Gemmatimonas sp.: one gene and its partners. The protein of the gene in region 3 interacts with the protein of the main gene of each other region in a pairwise test. Links are inferred from orthologs where the notes say so. Each region holds a gene or a part of one and is shown on either strand. Other genes may lie near its edges. The genes, in order: obgE, dnaE and rplL.

Evidence for each region.
Region 1: the proteins of rplL (region 3) and obgE interact in binary tests that used the Escherichia coli proteins (3 or more experiments, as listed by UniProt). The link is inferred for Gemmatimonas sp. from one-to-one orthologs.
Region 2: the proteins of rplL (region 3) and dnaE interact in binary tests that used the Escherichia coli proteins (3 or more experiments, as listed by UniProt). The link is inferred for Gemmatimonas sp. from one-to-one orthologs.

What each region holds. Positions count from the first base shown.
Region 1 is NZ_JANPLK010000043.1:69,806-75,898, forward strand. What follows is about bases 1,830-4,656. They hold obgE (GTPase ObgE), read right to left. Parts: upstream 3,841-4,656; coding sequence 2,818-3,840; downstream 1,830-2,817. Other genes in these bases: dprA (DNA-processing protein DprA), read right to left, coding at 1,830-2,840; RMP10_RS11520 (carboxymuconolactone decarboxylase family protein), read right to left, coding at 3,946-4,656; RMP10_RS11525 (asparaginase), read right to left, coding at 4,649-4,656. In the rest of the region: heat-inducible transcriptional repressor HrcA, read right to left, coding at 1-617; radical SAM family heme chaperone HemW, read right to left, coding at 628-1,782; more of dprA, read right to left, coding at 1,779-1,829; more of RMP10_RS11520, read right to left, coding at 4,657-4,662; more of RMP10_RS11525, read right to left, coding at 4,657-5,788; RMP10_RS11530 (DMT family transporter), read right to left, coding at 5,848-6,093. UniProt on the Escherichia coli protein: An essential GTPase which binds GTP, GDP and possibly (p)ppGpp with moderate affinity, with high nucleotide exchange rates and a fairly low GTP hydrolysis rate.
Region 2 is NZ_JANPLK010000027.1:111,958-120,629, forward strand. Bases 1,295-6,700 are described here. They hold dnaE (DNA polymerase III subunit alpha), read left to right. Parts: upstream 1,295-1,634; coding sequence 1,635-6,500; downstream 6,501-6,700. Other genes in these bases: RMP10_RS07975 (aminopeptidase), read right to left, coding at 1,295-1,613; RMP10_RS07985 (acetyl-CoA carboxylase carboxyltransferase subunit alpha), read left to right, coding at 6,531-6,700. Outside these bases: RMP10_RS07970 (insulinase family protein), read left to right, coding at 1-569; more of RMP10_RS07975, read right to left, coding at 582-1,294; more of RMP10_RS07985, read left to right, coding at 6,701-7,499; regulatory iron-sulfur-containing complex subunit RicT, read left to right, coding at 7,510-8,672. UniProt on the Escherichia coli protein: DNA polymerase III is a complex, multichain enzyme responsible for most of the replicative synthesis in bacteria. This DNA polymerase also exhibits 3' to 5' exonuclease activity. The alpha chain is the DNA polymerase catalytic subunit.
Region 3 is NZ_JANPLK010000072.1:55,177-57,938, reverse strand. It holds rplL (50S ribosomal protein L7/L12), read right to left. Parts: upstream 1,693-2,762; coding sequence 1,309-1,692; downstream 1-1,308. Other genes in the region: rplA (50S ribosomal protein L1), read right to left, coding at 2,278-2,762; rplJ (50S ribosomal protein L10), read right to left, coding at 1,759-2,262; rpoB (DNA-directed RNA polymerase subunit beta), read right to left, coding at 1-1,140. UniProt on the Escherichia coli protein: The binding site for several of the GTPase factors involved in protein synthesis (IF-2, EF-Tu, EF-G and RF3). Is thus essential for accurate translation.

The DNA of each region.
Region 1 (6,093 bases), on a different replicon or contig from region 3:
AGCCGTGAGGCGAGCGAGGTGCGCACCTGCTCGAGCGTGAGCCCGGAGAGTCGCTCGTTGAGCACGATCGTGACCTCGATCAGGGCTTCGTCGGCGATCACGCCCGGTACTTCGACGAACACGGTGCGCACGGCGCCACCCTGCAGCGTGAGCACCATCAGCAGGCGCTCAGACGACATGCGCACGAGCTCGACCTGTCGCAATGTGGCCCGTTCAAACCGAGGGCCGAGGGCGACGCCAAGTTCCTGCGTCAACACGCCGAGGGATTGGGCCGCTCGACGGAGAATCGCTTCGATCGCCGAACCGCCGGCGGAGATGTCGGCATGTAATCGTCGTTGCGCATCGCCAGTAATGGTCTCCACCCGCATCAGCGAGTCGACGTACACGCGGTACGCCTTGTCGGTGGGAACGCGTCCGGCTGACGTGTGCGGGTGAAAGAGAAAGCCTTTCTCTTCGAGATCGCTCATCGTGTTGCGGATGGTCGCCGGAGAGATGCCCAAGCCGAAGCGACGCGATAGCGTGCGCGAACCCGCGGGCTCGGCCGTTGCCACGTAGCTATGGATCACCGCTTCCAGTACCTGACGCTCCCGCTCGGAGAGCTCCCCGCTAATAGCCATAAGTGTAACGCTACGAACGACTTCGAAGTGCTGTCAAGTCGACGGCCAGGGCATCGAGCCGAAGCCATCCGGAGGCGGTGCACCGGATCCGAGATCCGGCAGTCCCATGAACAGACTCGATCCACCCCTGCCGACGCCACGTGGCGACGCGGGCTTCCTCACCTTCCCGAAGCTCCAGTCCGTCGATCGTGCGTAACCCAAGGTACACCATCTCGGCCTCACGGTTCTGTCTGGTGAGCGTTTCCGCTCCCTCCATCGGGTCGATTCCAGCGGACAACGCCGACTCCCATGCCGTCAATGCCGCGTGGTTCCAGCGACGCGCCGATCCGTCAAAGCCGTGCGCCGATGGCCCGATGCCCAGATACGGCACGTTCTGCCAATACGCACTGTTGTGTCGCGCGCGTCGGCCGGGCCGGGCGAAATTCGACACCTCGTAGTGCTCGAAGCCGGCGGACCGCAGTCGCTCGTGCGACTCGAGGAACTGCCGCTCGTAGAGATCTTCGGGCGCTTCCTCGACCTCACCACGGGCCTGCCATCGCCCGAGCGGCGTGTGCGGTTCGATGGTGAGACCGTACAGCGAAATGTGATCGGGAGCGAGTGCGAGAAGTCGCGTGACATCGCCGCTCCAGTCCCGCTCCAGCGTATCCGGCGCCGCGAAGATGAGGTCGAGCGACATCGCATCAATGCCGCCGGCGCGGAGGGTGTCAACCGCGCGCACGGCGGCATCCGCGTCATGCACGCGATGCATCCACGACAGCACCCGATCATCGAAGCTTTGGACACCTAAGCTCACCCGATTCACACCCGCCCGACACCACGCTGCCACGGCGTCGGCCGACACGTCTTCCGGGTTCGCTTCGAGCGTGACCTCGGCGTCCGCGTCCAGTCGAATGTGCTCGTGCAGTACATCGAACAAGCGCTCGATGCCCTCGCCGCCCAATCGCGACGGCGTGCCTCCACCGAGATACAGCGTGCTCAACACGTCACACGACTCTGCGGTACCGCGAAGGCGAAGCTCGGCGCCGACCGAATCGGCGAACGCACGCCACGGCACCCGCTTGCGCACGGCGATCGCGAAATCACAATAGCTGCAGCGCCGCGCACAGAACGGTACGTGCAAGTACAGATGCCGATAGCCCACGGGTGAAGCCGCCGAAGCGCTCACGATACGCCGATGGACGGATGCACCTGCCCCGATGGCCCGAAGTGCACGAGTCCATCGATTTCGAGCGCACTCAGCACAGCGGCCGCTTCACGAGGGCGCAACTGAGCGTGCGCCGCAACCTGCTCGATGTCGCGCGCGCCGCGTTGCACGGCGTCCCAGCACCGCGCTGCATCGCCATCGAGGGCCATGTGGGTGGAGATCGACCGATCGACGCGAAGCAAGGCCAACACGTCGTCCACGGCCAGAATCGGCTCGGCGTGCATCTTCAGCAGCGCATTGCTGCCGAGCGACGAGACCTGATCGATGGCGTTCGGTACGCAGGCGACCGTTCGATTCAATTCGAGCGCGTGATCGGCGGTGATCAGCGCGCCGCTCCCTGTACCAGCTTCGACAACGACGGTGAGGTCGGCCAGCGCCGCAATGATGCGATTCCGTCGGGGGAAGGTGCCACCGTGTCCAGTGTCACCCGGCCTCTGCTCGGTCAGCAACAGCCCATCACGCGCGATGCGTTCCTGCAGGGTGCGATGCGAACGCGGGTAATGCACGTCGAGACCCGTGCCGAGAACCGCCACGGTACGCCCGCCCGCTGCCAGCGCCGCCTCATGCGCCGCGCCGTCAATGCCGCGAGCCAATCCGCTCACGATCGTCACACCGGCGCGGGCGCAGGCGGTGGCGATGGCGCGCGCCACGCGCAGTCCGTATGCCGACGCCGCGCGGGTGCCCACGATCGCCACGGCCGGCGGATTCGCGCTAACCAGTGTGCCCTGCGCGTAGATCACCGGAGGCGAGTCGGCGAGTTCGAGGAGTCGCGACGGGTAGCGCTCGGTTCCGGCCACGAGCGCCTCCCCGCCGATGCGACGCAGGTCCGCCAGAATGCGGTCGGCCGTACCCAATGCGTCGTCGCGTCGCGCCGCAGCGACCGACGCCAGCGCGCGCGCCGCGTCGCCATGAAGCGACAGGAGTCGCGCTACGCCAACGTCGCCGAGTCCGGCGACCTGACGCAGCGCGATCACCTCGCGCGCGTCCACCACCTCTTCAGGGAAGAAACTGCGCGTCACGTGCCGGCTTCTCGGCTTCCACGCGCATGGCGAGCAGCTCACGCCACCACGCGTCGAGCACGACATCGAGCCCCATACGTCCGGCCGCGCTGATCGCGTACTTGCCGAACGCACCAGGCGCTTCGATGTCCGGCACGTAGTGTTCGCCCAGCAGATCGAGCTTCGTGAAGACGACGCAATACGGCTTCGCGGCGAGTTCGGTGGAGTACGAGGAGATCTCGTGACGCAGCTGATCGAGTTCCGCCTGCCAGTCTTCCGCGTCGATGGGGATCATGAACGCGAGCATGCGCGTACGCTCGATGTGTCGCAGGAACCGAAGGCCAAGTCCCTTGCCTTCGGACGCGCCTTCGATGATTCCCGGAATATCGGCCACCACGAACGAGCGGTGATCGCTGAGCGGGACGACGCCGAGGTTCGGCGACAACGTCGTGAACGGATAGTCAGCGATCTTCGGGCGCGCCGCCGAAATAACCGAGAGAAGCGTGCTCTTGCCCGCATTCGGCTGTCCGACGAGACCGATATCGGCGATCAGCTTGAGTTCGAGTTCGAGCGTGCGGGCTGTTCCTTCCTCACCCGGCTGCCACTCGCGCGGCGACTGGTGCGTGGGCGTCACGAAGAAGGAGTTGCCCTTGCCCCCCCGACCGCCCTTTGCCACGAGAATGGTGTGTCCATCCTCCATGACTTCACCGAGAAACTCCTGCGTCTCGGCGTCGCGCACGACCGTGCCGGGAGGCACCGGCAACACGATGTCCTCGCCCGAGCGGCCGGTCCGGTTCGACCCTTCGCCGTGCTGTCCGCGTTCGGCCTTCCAGGCATCGCGGTACGTGTAGTCGAGGAGCGTGGTCAGGTTCCGGTCGCCGCGTACGATCACGTCGCCGCCACGTCCGCCGTCGCCGCCATCAGGGCCACCCATCGGCGCGAATTTCTCGCGGCGAAACGACGTCTGTCCCGAACCACCGGTTCCTGCTTCGACCTTCACGAGTACGCGATCTACGAACATGAATCACTTCCGAAACGAGAGAGGCAGCCGGCCACGGGGGCGCCGCCAAAAAACCTTCGAGTACACTGCGTGCTGATGGTGCTGCCGTACTGCTGAAATGCCGAACTACTTCCCCTGCACTCGCGCCCACAGACCGAGATAGCGACGCATGTCGTCGTCGCTGATCAATGGCGAGACCACCCGCAACGCGGCCGTCACGACACCCGCCGACGCTCCCGCGTTCAGCGCACCGTGCAGATGCGAATGCAGCTGCCGGTCTTGTCGTGCAATCGCGCACGCGGCGACCACACACAATTCTCGTCGTGCCAGATCGAGCAACGGCCGGCCGAGCACTTTGCCGTATCCCTCCGTGATCATCCACCGATCCAACGCCGGATGGAGTCCACGAATGTTCACACGCAACCGATCGTAAAATTCGCCGTACACCGTGGCGCACGTCGCCTCGCCTCGCGCCACAAAGTCCAGCTCCTCAGCTTCTCGGTCGTCGGCCGGCGATGGTGCGAGGCGACCGGAGATCCGCCGCCAATCTCGCGCCGCGTTGAGCGCGCGCGGAAACCCGGCGAACAGGTACGTCTGAAGAATGACTTCCTCGACCCAGATCGGATTGACGACGTCATTCACCCCCGACAGTTCCGCACGAACCTCCGCCTCGCTGCCGCCGGCCAGCACCGCCGCAAGCCGAACGAGCGCCGCCGTCTCCGCATCGAGTGCATCGAGTGTAACGGACACGTGGCCGCGGGCTGTCATCGAACCAACGCCCACGGTGTCATGCGTACGCGCGCCTGCCTCGCCCATGCGCGGCTCGCCGTCATACGGCGTCATTGCGTACAGGCGCGCCGAGCGACGCCACACTCACGAACACTTCGCCGACCTGTTCGCCACGCGTGTTGCGCACGGCCCGAACGGCCGCGTCGCGCAAGCTCTCCGGCAACGGCGATGGCAATCCGCCGTACTCCGCCAGCATCGCCAGCACGGCGACGAACTGCGCCCGCTGCGAGCCGTCCTCGACCTTGAGTGCGAAACCGATACCGCGGTCGATGATCGCAAACGTGTGCACACCTTCCGCGCCGACTTTGCACAACACGTTTCCGCCGATCGCCTCCATGAGGCGTGTATCGAACCGATCGCTGCCGCCCACGAGGAACGGATGCGTCGTCATGGCATGCACTATACGCCGGCTCGTCTCGTCTCCGTGAGTCGACGCGTGGGCGAGTCGTGCGTACGAGAGCGCCATATTCGCCAGCGGGAGCGAGAAGACTGTCACGCCGCAACCGTCGACCGCAACACGGACCTGCTCCGGCGTCATGCCCGCCCACGTGGCAACGGTCTCGTGTGCCGCCCGCTGTACCGCATGCGACGCCTGCTCGTAGCCGGTGGTGGGCTCGCCGAGAAGCACTGCCCGCGCCAGCATGGCCGCGTGTTTTCCCGAGCAGTTGTTGTGGAGGCGCGTGACCCGATCGCCCGACTCGCGAAGCAGCCGTGCGCCGCGCGACGCCAGCGGCTCATGGGCCCCACAGGCGAGGTCGCCTTCCTCGAGACCGATTCCGGCGAGCATCGACTCGGCCAGTGCCACATGCTCCGGTTCGCCACCGTGGGATGCGCAGGCCAAGGCCAACTGGCTCGAGCCCCAGCCCAGACGTTCCAGGCCGCCCGCCCGCACCAGCGGCATCACCTGAAAGGGCTTGGCACACGAACGCCACCACGTCTCCGTGTGCGGATTGCGCACGCCCTCCAGCAGCGTCCCGTTGGCGTCCACGACGGCAGCATGGACACGGTGACGCGATTCGACCGTACCGCCGCGCGTCACCACCACATCGAAGCGGCGCTCCCGGAGCGCCGGGGCGAATACCATCGGCGTCGCCGATGCGAACGGCCCCTGTACGGACGCGCCATCCGGCTCGGCGTGCGGCGCACCAGCGCCTGAGAATATCGATCGAGTCTCGCTCACCCCTGAAAGATAACCGGGGCGAGGGAGGCGAGTCGGCTCAGACGACCATTCGACCTCGGTCAGCGCTCCGTGGAGGCCTGGGCGCGGGGTGACGCGAGCAGGACGCCGGCCAGAACGAGCGCCCCTCCCACGACCGTGCCGATGCCCGGAACCTCGGCGATGCCCGGGAGGAGGGCGGCCAGGATCGTGGCACCGATCGGCTCACCTAGCGTCGTGAGATTCACCACAAATGCCGGCAGGTGGCCGAGCGCCCAGTTCATACCGGTGTGTCCGAGTAGCATGGGGCCGATGGCAAGTCCCGCAAA
Region 2 (8,672 bases), on a different replicon or contig from region 3:
TCACCGGCCAGATCGACAAGACGGTACGCAAAGGCATCGCGCCGCAGAGCCAGACGGCCATCTTGATGGCCGGCGCCGCCCCGTGGAGCCGCGAGGACTCGTACTTGCTGTCGTCGGTTGGTGAAGTGCTCGAAATGCGCCTGCTGGAACGTTTGCGCGAATCACTGGGCGGCACGTACTCGGTATCGGTAAGCGCGCAGTACTCACGCCATCCGCGACAAGAGTGGCAGTTGGTGATCGGCTACGGCTCGGCGCCGGACAAGGCGGAGTCGATGTTCGCCGCCGTGAGGCAGGAGCTCGATTCCCTGCGTCGCGTGCCGCCGAGTGCAGCGGAAGTGGAACGGGTGCGCGAGCAGCAGCGCCGTGAGCTCGAAGTGGCGCGCAAACAGAACGGGTACTGGCTCAGCACCATCCGCGCGCGACTCGAGAACGGGGATGATCTCGGCACCATCGGCAACGAAGATCCGATGATCGCCGGCCTCACCGCTGAGAAGCTGGCCGCGGCGGCCAAGAAGTACCTCACGGAAGCGAACCGTGCGCGGTTCGTGCTGCTACCCGAGAGCAAGTAGCGCCACGAATGCTCAGCGATCCTTGCGACTCACAGAATCCTTGTGGGTCGCAATGATGCGCTGAATGGCCCGTTTCAAGTCACGCCCCTCGGCCACGTACACCGAATCGAAGCGATCGAGGCGCTCGGCGTACACGCGGCGCGAGAGCAGCACCGCGTTGTTCAGTTTCACCTTCTGCGACCATCCGTCGGGATAGGTGCGAAGCAGTGGGCCGATGCTGTCCACGAGTCGGATCCGCGCGCGCGCATAGACGCGGTCACGCGCCGTGATGCGCGCCGTGCTCGCCGAGTCGGGCAGCGCGGCGAAGACCTGCTCGATCTCGTTCGACGTGCGTTCCCAGAACGCGCCCAGCAACAGATCGTCGTGCCACTCGTCTTCCGCGCGACGCAGCGACGCCGAATCGCCGCGCGCCCGGAAGAAGTGTTCGACGCCGCGGCCACCCACGAAGGTGGCGAAGGACTCGTTGAAGGACACCTGCCCCTTGGCGAAGAAAGTGTTGTGCAGCAGCTCATGAATGATCGTGTTGACGAGCGTCACCGAATCCGCTTTGACGGTGGTGCTCACGAGTGGATCATTGAACCAGCCAAGCGTGCTGAAGGCCGCTGAGGGCCCGACGCTCACGTCGAAGCCCTGATCTCGCAGTGATTCCGCGGTACGTAGCGCCCCCGGGAAATCGAAGAAGCCTTTGTACGGAAAGCGCCCCACCACGGGAAACCACCAGGTTTTCCGCTCCAGCCGGTCGCGATAGGCGGCGCTGACGACGAGCACCAGCGTATCGCGGTCAAGCCGCGAGAAGGCGGTGAAGCTCTTGCGGGCCTTGAGATCGAGTGAGTCGATCGCGAAGCGACGCGCCTCCTGCACGAGACTGAGCTTCGCGCGCAACACGGGATCGGTGGCGGAGTCCGCCACCAGGCGCGCGATGGGCTGACGCCGCGACAGGATCCGCGCCTCCTCGTAGGCGGCGCGGGAGATGTAGCACCCGGTCGGGGTAATGCCGAGGACGACGGCCAGCAACACGGCGGTCGCGCCGGAGATGCGGCGCAACGATCGCCACGAGATCCGCCCATGCGGCATCCTTCGCTGCGGCATCCGACCGCGGTTGTCAATCCCGTGTTGCTGGTCGCCCTGCCCGGCTATCATTCTCGGTCCATGTCGTTCGTTCATCTGCACTGCCACTCCGAGTATTCGCTCCTCGACGGCGCGAATCGTATCGATGATCTGATCAAACGCGCACAGCATTACGAAATGCCGGCGCTGGCGATCACCGATCACGGTAACATGCATGCTGCCTGGGATTTCCAGGAGAAAGCGCGCAAGGCGGGCGTGAAGCCCATCATGGGGATGGAAGCCTACGTGGCGCCGGGTGACCGCCGCACGCGCGGACGTCCCGGGCCGGGTCAGAAGCCGTACTATCACCTGGTGCTGCTGGCCCGCGATCTCGTGGGCTACAAGAATCTGGTCAAGTTGTCGTCGTTGGGGTACACCGAAGGCTTCTACACGAAGCCGCGAATCGACCGCGAATTGCTGGCCAAGTACTCCGAGGGACTGATCGTCTCGTCGGCGTGCCTGGCCGGTGAAGTGGCCGGTCACCTCATGGAAGACCGCATGGACGCGGCGCGTGAAGCCGCCGCGTGGTATGCCGAGCTGTTCAAGGACCGCTACTACCTCGAAGTCCAGGCGCACACCAGCGAGGGCCAGGCGAAGCTCAACGCCAAGATCCTGTCGCTGGGCGACGAGCTGGGGCTGCCCGTCATTGCCACGAACGACGCGCACTTCCTGAAGCACGAAGATCACGACGCGCACGACGTGCTGCTGTGCATCGGCCTCGGCAAGGATCGCAACGACCGCGATCGCATGAAGTACGACGACGGGTTGTACTTCAAACCGCCCAACGAGATCCGCCCGTTCTTCCCGGGCCGCGAAGATGTGCTCACGAACACGCTGGCGATCGCCGATTCGGTGGACGTGCAGTTTGCGAAGCAGTACTACGTGCCGTCGTTCCCGCTGCCGCCCGGCGTCGAGACCGAGAACGAGTACCTCGTGCGACTCTCCACCGATGGCGCGAAGGAACGCTACGGCGATCCGCTGCCGGTGCACGTGCAGGAGCGCCTGGACTACGAGCTCGGGGTCATCACCAAGACCGGCTATGCCGGCTACTTCCTGATCACCGCCGACTTCATCAAGGCGGCGCGCGACCGCGGCATTCCGGTGGGGCCCGGTCGTGGCTCGGCGGCCGGCTCGCTCGTGGCGTATGCGACGCGCATCACCGACGTCTGCCCGCTTGAGTTCGACCTGCTCTTCGAACGCTTTCTGAATCCCGAACGCGTCTCGATGCCCGACGTCGACGTCGACTTCTGTTTCGAGCGACGCGGCGAAGTCATCGAGTATGTGCGGCAGAAGTACGGTAAGGATTCGGTCGGACAGATCGTCACGTTCGGAACGATGAAGTCGCGGGCGGCGGTGAAGGACGTCGGGCGGACGCTCGGCTTCACCCCCGGCGAAACCGACGCGCTGGCGAAGCTGATTCCGAACGCGCCGAACTTTTCGCTGACGGTGAAGGAAGCGATCGAGCAAGTGCCGGAGGTGAAGGCGTTCTACCAGAACGAGCCTCGCTACAAGCAATTGCTGGATTTCGCGATTTCGCTGGAAGGCCTCTCGCGTCACACCGGCGTGCATGCGGCCGGTGTGGTGATCGCGCCGGGCCCGCTGGACGAGTTCGTCCCGGTCTGCACGCAGGCGTCAAAAGGCTCCGGCGCCGGCGACGACGAGCGGGTGATCGTGACGCAGTACGACATGAACGCGCTGGAAAAGGCGGGCATGCTCAAGATGGACTTCTTGGGGCTCACCACGCTGACGGTGATCAGCGACACGCTGGCCAGCATCAAGCAGCGCAGTGGCGTGTCGGTGGTGCTCGAAGAGCGCGGCTTCACCGACGAGAAAACGTATCAGTTGCTGCGCGCCGGCCGCACCGGCGGCGTGTTTCAGTTCGAATCGCCGCTCGCCACCGACGTGCTCAAGCGCATGCGTTGCGACCGATTCGACGACTTGGTCGCGTCGAACGCGCTGCTGCGCCCGGGTCCGCTCGACGCCGGCATGCACAACGTGTACATCCGGCGGAAGCGTGGCGAAGAGCCCACGGTGTACGCGCTGCCCGAGCTGGAGCCGATTCTCTCGAACACGTACGGCGTCATCACCTATCAGGAACAGGTGATGCGCTTGGCGCAGGTGTTGGCGGGCATCTCGCTGGCCGAAGCGGACGTGCTGCGAAAGGCCGTGGGCAAGAAAGATTCCGAGCTGATCAAGAAGGAGCTCGGGAAGTTCGTGACCAAGGCCGTCGCGAAGGGCTACGATCCGAAGATCATCGATGAGCTCTCGGGCCAGATCGAGACGTTCGGGCGTTATGGATTTAACAAGTGTCTGGTCGGTGACACGGAAATCTACGACGCGTCAACCGGACGTGTGGTGCGTATCGCTGATCTTTACGAAAAACGAGACGTGCTGGGAAGCGTCGCGACGTGCGATGTCAACACGCTTCGCCTCGATCACGGACGCGTGATCGATGTCATGGACAACGGCATTAAGGCGGTGTTCCGACTGCGCACGGAGTCGGGCCGTGAGATCGTCGCCACCGGCAATCATCCGCTGCTGCAGATCGACGGGTGGCGCAATCTCGAGTCGATTGTGGTGGGTGAGCACATCGCCGTGCCACGTGCATTGCCTTCGGGACCACGGACATCGTGGGAGCGTCATGAGGTGATTGCGCTGGGTCACCTCCTCGCTGAAGGGAATCTGGGGCATCCCAGTGGCGTGTACTACTACAATCAGGACGAAGCAGCGGTCACGGATTTTATCTCGGCCGCAGAGGGCTTTTCCAATGTCCGCTGCACGCGCACCACGCATAAAGGAACCGCATCCGTCTACACCGGTCGAATCGACCGGAAGTTACCAAACGGGATTTTCGAATGGGCCCGCGGCCTTGAGCTGCTGGGTAAGACGGCGACGCACAAGGAAGTACCGGCGAGCGCTTTCACCCTGTGCGACGAACAGCTAGGGCTGCTGCTGGGGCGCATGTGGGATGGAGACGGACACGTCAACCCACGCGACGCGACGGCGTACTACGCGACCTCGTCGAAGCGACTGGCTCAGCAGGTGCAGCATCTGCTCCTCCGCCTGGGGATCCTTGGTCGCGTTCGCTCCGTCATCTTCCCCTACCGTGGCGGTGAGCGCATCGGCTATCAGGTGTTCGTGACGGGCGTTGAGAATCTGCGCCCCTTCGCCGAACGCGTGGCTTGTCATCTCGTTGCGCCAGCAAAGCGTGCCGCGATAGCCGCCATGCCGTTGACGGCTGTACCCGCTTCCTCCAAGGATCTGGTACCCGTTAGCGCCGTACGCGCTCTGGCGCGAGCCGCCAAGGATCGGCGTGGCGACCGGTGGTCCGACGTGGAGCGTGGTGCAGATGTGTCATCACGCGACCTGTATCCGACCGGGACCAACCCCAACAATATCGGCTTCACGCGCGGCGTGGTGAATCGCCTCGCGGCGTACTTCGGCGACGCCGAGCTGGATCGACTCGGGTCGAACGACGTGCTGTGGGATCGGGTGATAGCAATCGAACCTGCGGGCGAGCAGCGCACGTACGACCTCGAAATTGCCGAGACGCACAATTTCGTGGCGAACGATGTCATCGTTCACAATAGCCACAGCGTCGCCTACTCCGTCGTCGCGTACCACACGGCCTTCCTGAAAGCGCATCACCCGGCCGAGTTCATGGCCGCGTTGTTGTCGTCGAACATCGGGAAGACCGAAGAAGTCATCAAGTACATCGCCGAAGCGCGCGAAATGCAGATCGAAGTGCTCGCGCCCGACGTCAACGAGTCGGGGTGGCGCTTCACGGTCGTGGGCGACAAGCGGGTGCGTTTCGGGCTGGGCGCCATCCGGAACGTGGGCCGCGGGGCGATCGACTCGCTGATCGCGGCACGGAATGAAGGGCCGTTCACGTCACTATACGATCTCTGCTCGCGGGTCGATCTGCGCGTGTGTAACAAGCGGGTGTTCGAAGCGCTGATTGCGGCGGGCGCGTGCGACGGGTTGGGCGGCCACCGGGCGCAGCTGCTGGCGGCGCTCGATCACGCCATCAACGAGGCGTCGCTTCGTCAGGAAGAGGCGGCCAAAGGTCAGGTGTCGCTGTTCGGCGACCTGCTCGGCGATGCGGACGACGCGCCGGGCTCGAATAGCGCGGGATCGCCTCCGCCGCTCCCATCAGTCCCGGTGTGGAGTGAAAGCGAGCGGCTCACCCGAGAGAAGGAGCTGCTGGGCTTCTACATTTCCGGCCATCCGCTGGAGCCCTACCGAACAGAGTGCGAACTCTTCGCCAGCAGCACCGTGGCACAGCTCGGCAACTGGACGGGAGATGCGGTCACGATTGGTGTAGTCATCACGGCAATCAAGAAGCAGATTTCCAAACGGTCGGGCGCTGAGTTCGCCCGGTTGACAGTTGAGGATTTTTCCGGATCTTCCGAAGTGCTGGTCTTCCCGGAGGCGTGGGCGGTCATCGCCGAACGTGTCCGGCCCGATGTACCGCTCCTGCTCAAGGGCGGTTATTCGCGGAAGGATCAGGGCGTCGAGAATGCCACGTTCATCGTCGACACGGTCACACGCTTCGCGGAAGTGCGGGCCAACGGTGAGCTGGCGGTTGCAATCGACCTGAGTCGGGAGCTGGATCTGGCTCCCGGCGTGATGGACGACGTGCGGGCGAGTGTCGAGGCACACGAAGGCTCGGCTCCGCTCGAACTGCGGTGGGACGATGGAACCGGGCGCACCATTCGCTTTCGGTCGAAATCCCTTACCGTGGCCGCGTCGCCCGCCATCTTATCCGATCTTCGCGCGCTGCTCGGCGCTGATCGTGTGCGCCTCGTGCGCGCCGGCAGCTAACGAGCGCGGCGTCCCTTTTCCAGGATTGTCATGGCTGCTGCCCCGGTTCTCGAGTTCGAGCGTCCTCTGGCGGAGCTCGAAAAGCAGATCGAGGAGCTGAAGCGACTCGCGTCCGAGAGTTCGCTCAACGTCACGCAAGAGTTGGAGCCGCTGCAGAAGAAGCTCAGCGAGCTGCGTGTCGAGATTTATCAGAAGCTGACGCCGTTGCAGCGCGTGCAGGTGGCTCGCATTTCGCGCCGTCCCTTCACGTCGGACTACATCCGGCTCGCCTTCACCGATTTCCTCGAGTTGCACGGCGATCGGCTGTTCCGCGAAGACGCGGCGATCCTCGCGGGCTGGGCCCGTCTCGAGGGTGAGACCGTGATGCTGATCGGACACGAGCGCGGCCGCGATACCAAGGAGAATCTGCGCCGCAACTTCGGCATGCCCCATCCCGAGGGGTACCGGAAGGCGCTGCGGCTCATGAAGCTGGCCGAGAAGTTCCAGGTGCCGGTGCTCACCTTCATCGACACGCCGGGGGCGTGGCCGGGGTTGGGTGCCGAGGAGCGCGGACAGAGCGAAGCGATCGCCCGCAACCTGCTCGAGATGAGCAATCTGCAGGTGCCGATCATCGCCACCGTGATCGGCGAAGGCGGCTCCGGCGGTGCGCTGGCGCTCGGCGTCGCCGATCGTGTGCTGATGCTCGAGAATTCCGTGTACTCCACGATCTCCGTGGAAGGTTGCGCGGCCATTCTCTGGAAAGACGGCAAAAGCCCGGAGATGCGCGAGAAGGCGGCTACCGCCCTTCGCGTGACGGCCCCCGATCTGATCGAGCTACGGGTGATCGACGAGATCGTACCCGAGCCGGTCGGCGGCGCTCACTCGGACCACGCCACGACCGCCAACAACCTTCGAGACAGCCTGGTGCGGAACCTCGAAGAGCTGCGCCGCCTGAAGCCGGACAAGCTCGTGCGTCGCCGACGTGAGAAGTTCCTGCGCATGGGACAGTTCACCGAGTAGCTTTCACGCCGTGGCGCATCTGATCGAAGTCGCGTTCCGCGGCAACCGGAAGGAATTCTTCAGCTGGACAGGCGAGACGGCACCCCCACTCAAGGCGGGGGTGATCGTCGAGGCTGACCGTGGTGAGGATTTTGGTCGTGTGCACTCCACCGGTGAGCTGGCCGAGGTCCGTTGCAACGGCTGCGCACACGGTTGCGGCACCAATCCGCCGCCGCGGGCGGCGCTTCGGCTCGCCACGAAAGCTGATGAACAGCTCGACCGCGAGTTGACCGCGGAGAATGAAGACGCGCGTCGCAAGTCGATGGAGCGCGTGAAGGCGAACCATCTCGTGATGAAGCTGACCGACGCCGAATGGCAGTGGGACCGGCGCAAGCTCACCATCTTCTTCACGGCCGAGCGTCGCGTCGACTTTCGCGGCCTCGTGCGCGATCTCGCCGCGCTGTTTCGCACGCGCATCGAGCTGAAGCAGATCGGCGTGCGCGATGAAGCCAAGCGACTGTCGGGAGTGGGCCGCTGCGGGCGCGAGTACTGCTCGGCGTCGTGGCTTCCCGATCTCCGTCCCGTCAATCTCGGCGTCGCCAAGGACCAGAAGCTGTCGCTCAACCCGCAGCAGATCTCCGGTGCCTGCGGACGACTGATGTGTTGTTTGCGCTACGAGCACGAGTTCTACGTGCTGAGTCGTCGCAAATTTCCGAAGGAAGGGAAGATCCTCACGACGTCGCTGGGCGAGGAGAAGGTGATCGCCTGCGACATCTTCAACGAGCGCATCACGCTGCGCACCGCCGAAGGCGATAGTCGGGTGATTGCCTTGGCCGATCTGCGGAGCGAGTTGGACGGACTCGATCAGCCGACCGATCATGCGCACGACGACGTGCCGTCGCATACGGCCGAGTATCCGGTGGATGCGGCGTTGCATGCGATGCTCGATACGGTCGAGACCGAGATTGCGCCGCTGGCCGCATCGATGGCGGTGATCACACCTGAGCGCGTGTTCGAGCCTGAGCTCGTGTTCGTGCCTGAGCGCGTGTCAGTGCCGGAGCCCGTGGTCGAGCTGGTGTCTGCCATCGAGGTGTTCACGCCGGTGGCGAACGAGCCGGCAATCGCGGCATCAGGCGAAACGCCCGACGCCGCCGCAACGGAACGTGCCGAGGACGAGGACGCCGCCGGCGACGC
Region 3 (2,762 bases):
GATCAACGTCGACTCGGCACGGCCGGAGGCAACGAAGACCTGCACCTTGGTAAGGTCGGCCTTGCGAATACGCTTGATGACGGCATCGACGAGAACCGCGCCCTTTTCGGCCACGACCTCACCGGTGTCGGCATCGACGACGTCGCGCGCCAGCGTGCGGCGCACTTCGCGCTCGCCGCGGTCGATCGCGTCCTGTTCGTCGCGCAGGTCGATCTGCGTGTACGACGCGAAGACCTTGACCTTGTCGAGACCCTGCCGCACGAGGCGGTTGAGTACTTCTTCGGTCAGTTCGTCTCCCTCACGCACCAGCAGCTCCGCCTCAGCGCGCTCGCGCTCGGCCTTGGCCTTCTTGGTCTTGGCCTTGGGCGCATCATCGGGCGTGACTTCACCTTCGAGGGTGATGTCCTCGGCGATAATGGCACCGAGCAGCTCACGGAGTTCGATACGCGTCTCACGCTTCATCGTGAGATCGAGTTCGCGCTCGGCGAAGAACAGGCGCAGGATGTCCCGGTTCTCGCCGTAGCCGAACGCGCGCAGGAGCGCCGTGGCCGGGAACTTCTTCTTCTTGTCGATGTGGACGTAGATCACATCGTGGATGTCCACGGTGAACTCGACCCACGATCCCCGGAAGGGGATAATGCGCGACGAGAGCAGCCGCTGCCCGTTGGGGTGCGTGCTCTCTTCGAACACGACACCGGGAGAGCGGTGCAACTGTGAGACAATGACGCGTTCGGCGCCATTGATCACGAAGGTGCCCAGCTCGGTCAGGAGCGGAAGCTCGCCGAGATAGACTTCCTTCTCGATGATATTGCGGGGGCGTTTGCCGTCCCCGGTATCCTCGAAGATGACCAGCTGCAACGTGGCCTTGAGGGGCGCCGAGTAGGTCATGTCGCGCTCGATACACTCGGCGACAGAGTACTTGGGCTCACCAAGGCTGTACCGAACGAACTCCAACGAGAAATTCTCGTGGACGTCCGAGATCGGGAACAGGTCCTTGAAAACACGCTCGAGGCCAACATCCTCGCGCTCTTGCGAGGCAGCATCCAGTTGGAGCAGCGACTCAAAGGCGCGCGTCTGGATGTCGAGCAGATGGGGCATATCCATGCCCGTCTCGAGCTTCGCGAACGAGATCTGGTTCATCATATCCTTAGGGGCTCACCCACGTGCGGGGTGCACCGAATCCGGCGATACCGGGGGCGCAAAGCGCTCCGTCCCCGACGGAGCCGGTCACTTTTCGGTGACCAGCTCCCCCGGGGAGGAGCGTTACAACGACGGAACTGCAGTTAAAACGAAGAACGGTCGGAAGCCTTACTTGACTTCGACGGTCGCGCCCTCGGCCTCGAGCTTGGCCTTGATCGCGGCGGCTTCATCCTTCGTGACGTTCTCCTTCACGGCCTTCGGCGCGCCGTCCACCAGGTCCTTGGCTTCCTTCAGGCCCAGGCCGGTCAGCTCGCGCACGACCTTGATGACCTGGATCTTCTTGCCGCCGGCTTCCTTGAGGATGACCGCGAACTCCGTCTGCTCTTCCACTGCGGCCGCCGGGGCCGCCGCACCGCCGCCGCCCGCCGCAACTGCGGCGATCGTGACGTTGAACTTCGTCTTGAACGCTTCGATGAGCTCGGACAGATCGATGACGCTCATCGCGCCGATCGCGTCGAGGATCTCGTCCTTGCTCAGGGTCGTGTTAGCCATGGTCGTACTCTCCGTAAATGCCCCCCAGGGAGCCTGGGGCGTGTGATCAGGCGAACGCCTGGGGACTTAGTTGGAGCCTTCGAGCTGCGACTTGCGGGCGTCGAGGGCGAGGGCAAACATCATCGGGATGCTGTTGAGGTAGCCAGCGAAGATCGACAGAGCTTCGTCGCGCGTCGGGAGCGAGGCCAACTTCTTGACCATTGCTTCGTCTACGGCGTTGCCCTCATAGATCCCGCCCTTCACGGACGGCCGCTGATCGTTCTCCTTCGCAAAATCGGAGAGGACCTTGGCCGCAGTGATGCCATCCTTGGCCACCACCACCCCCGTCGGGCCCTTCAGACGCTGGGACACCAGCCCGCTCTCGTTGACCGCCCGGAGCGCCAGCGTGTTCTTGATCACGACGTACTCGACACCCGCCTTCTTCAGGCGGCGACGGAGATCCGTCATGCGCTTCACGTTCAAACCGGTGAAGTCGGTGTAAAACAGCGCCTGCGCCGATCCGAGCTTCGCGCTCAGACTGTCAACAAGGAGCTGCTTGTCGCTCTTCTTGGCCTTGGCCTTGGCTTTCATGGTTGCGTCTCCCTCTTACCGGTACGGCGTGGTGTCGATGGTGACGCCAGGTCCCATGGAGCTCGAGATCGCGACGTTCCGAATGTACACGCCCTTCGCCGCGGACGGCTTCGAGCGAACGATGGTATCCATCAGCGCGGCGAGGTTGGTCGCCAGCTGCTCCGGTCCGAACGAGACCTTGCCGATCGGGGCGTGCACATTGCCCCCCTTGTCGACGCGGAACTCGATCTTACCGCCCTTCGATTCCTTGACGGCCTTCGCCACGTCGAACGTGACGGTGCCCGCCTTCGGATTCGGCATCAGGCCGCGAGGACCCAGGACGCGGCCGAGCTGGCCGAGCTGTCCCATCTGGTCCGGCGTGGCGATCAGCACGTCGAAGTCCAACCAGCCTTCCTTGATCTTGGCGAGGTATTCGGTGCCGACGTAATCGGCGCCCGCGTCCTGCGCTTCCTGCACCTTGGCACCCGCCGCGATGACGAGGACACGCATCGTCTTACCCG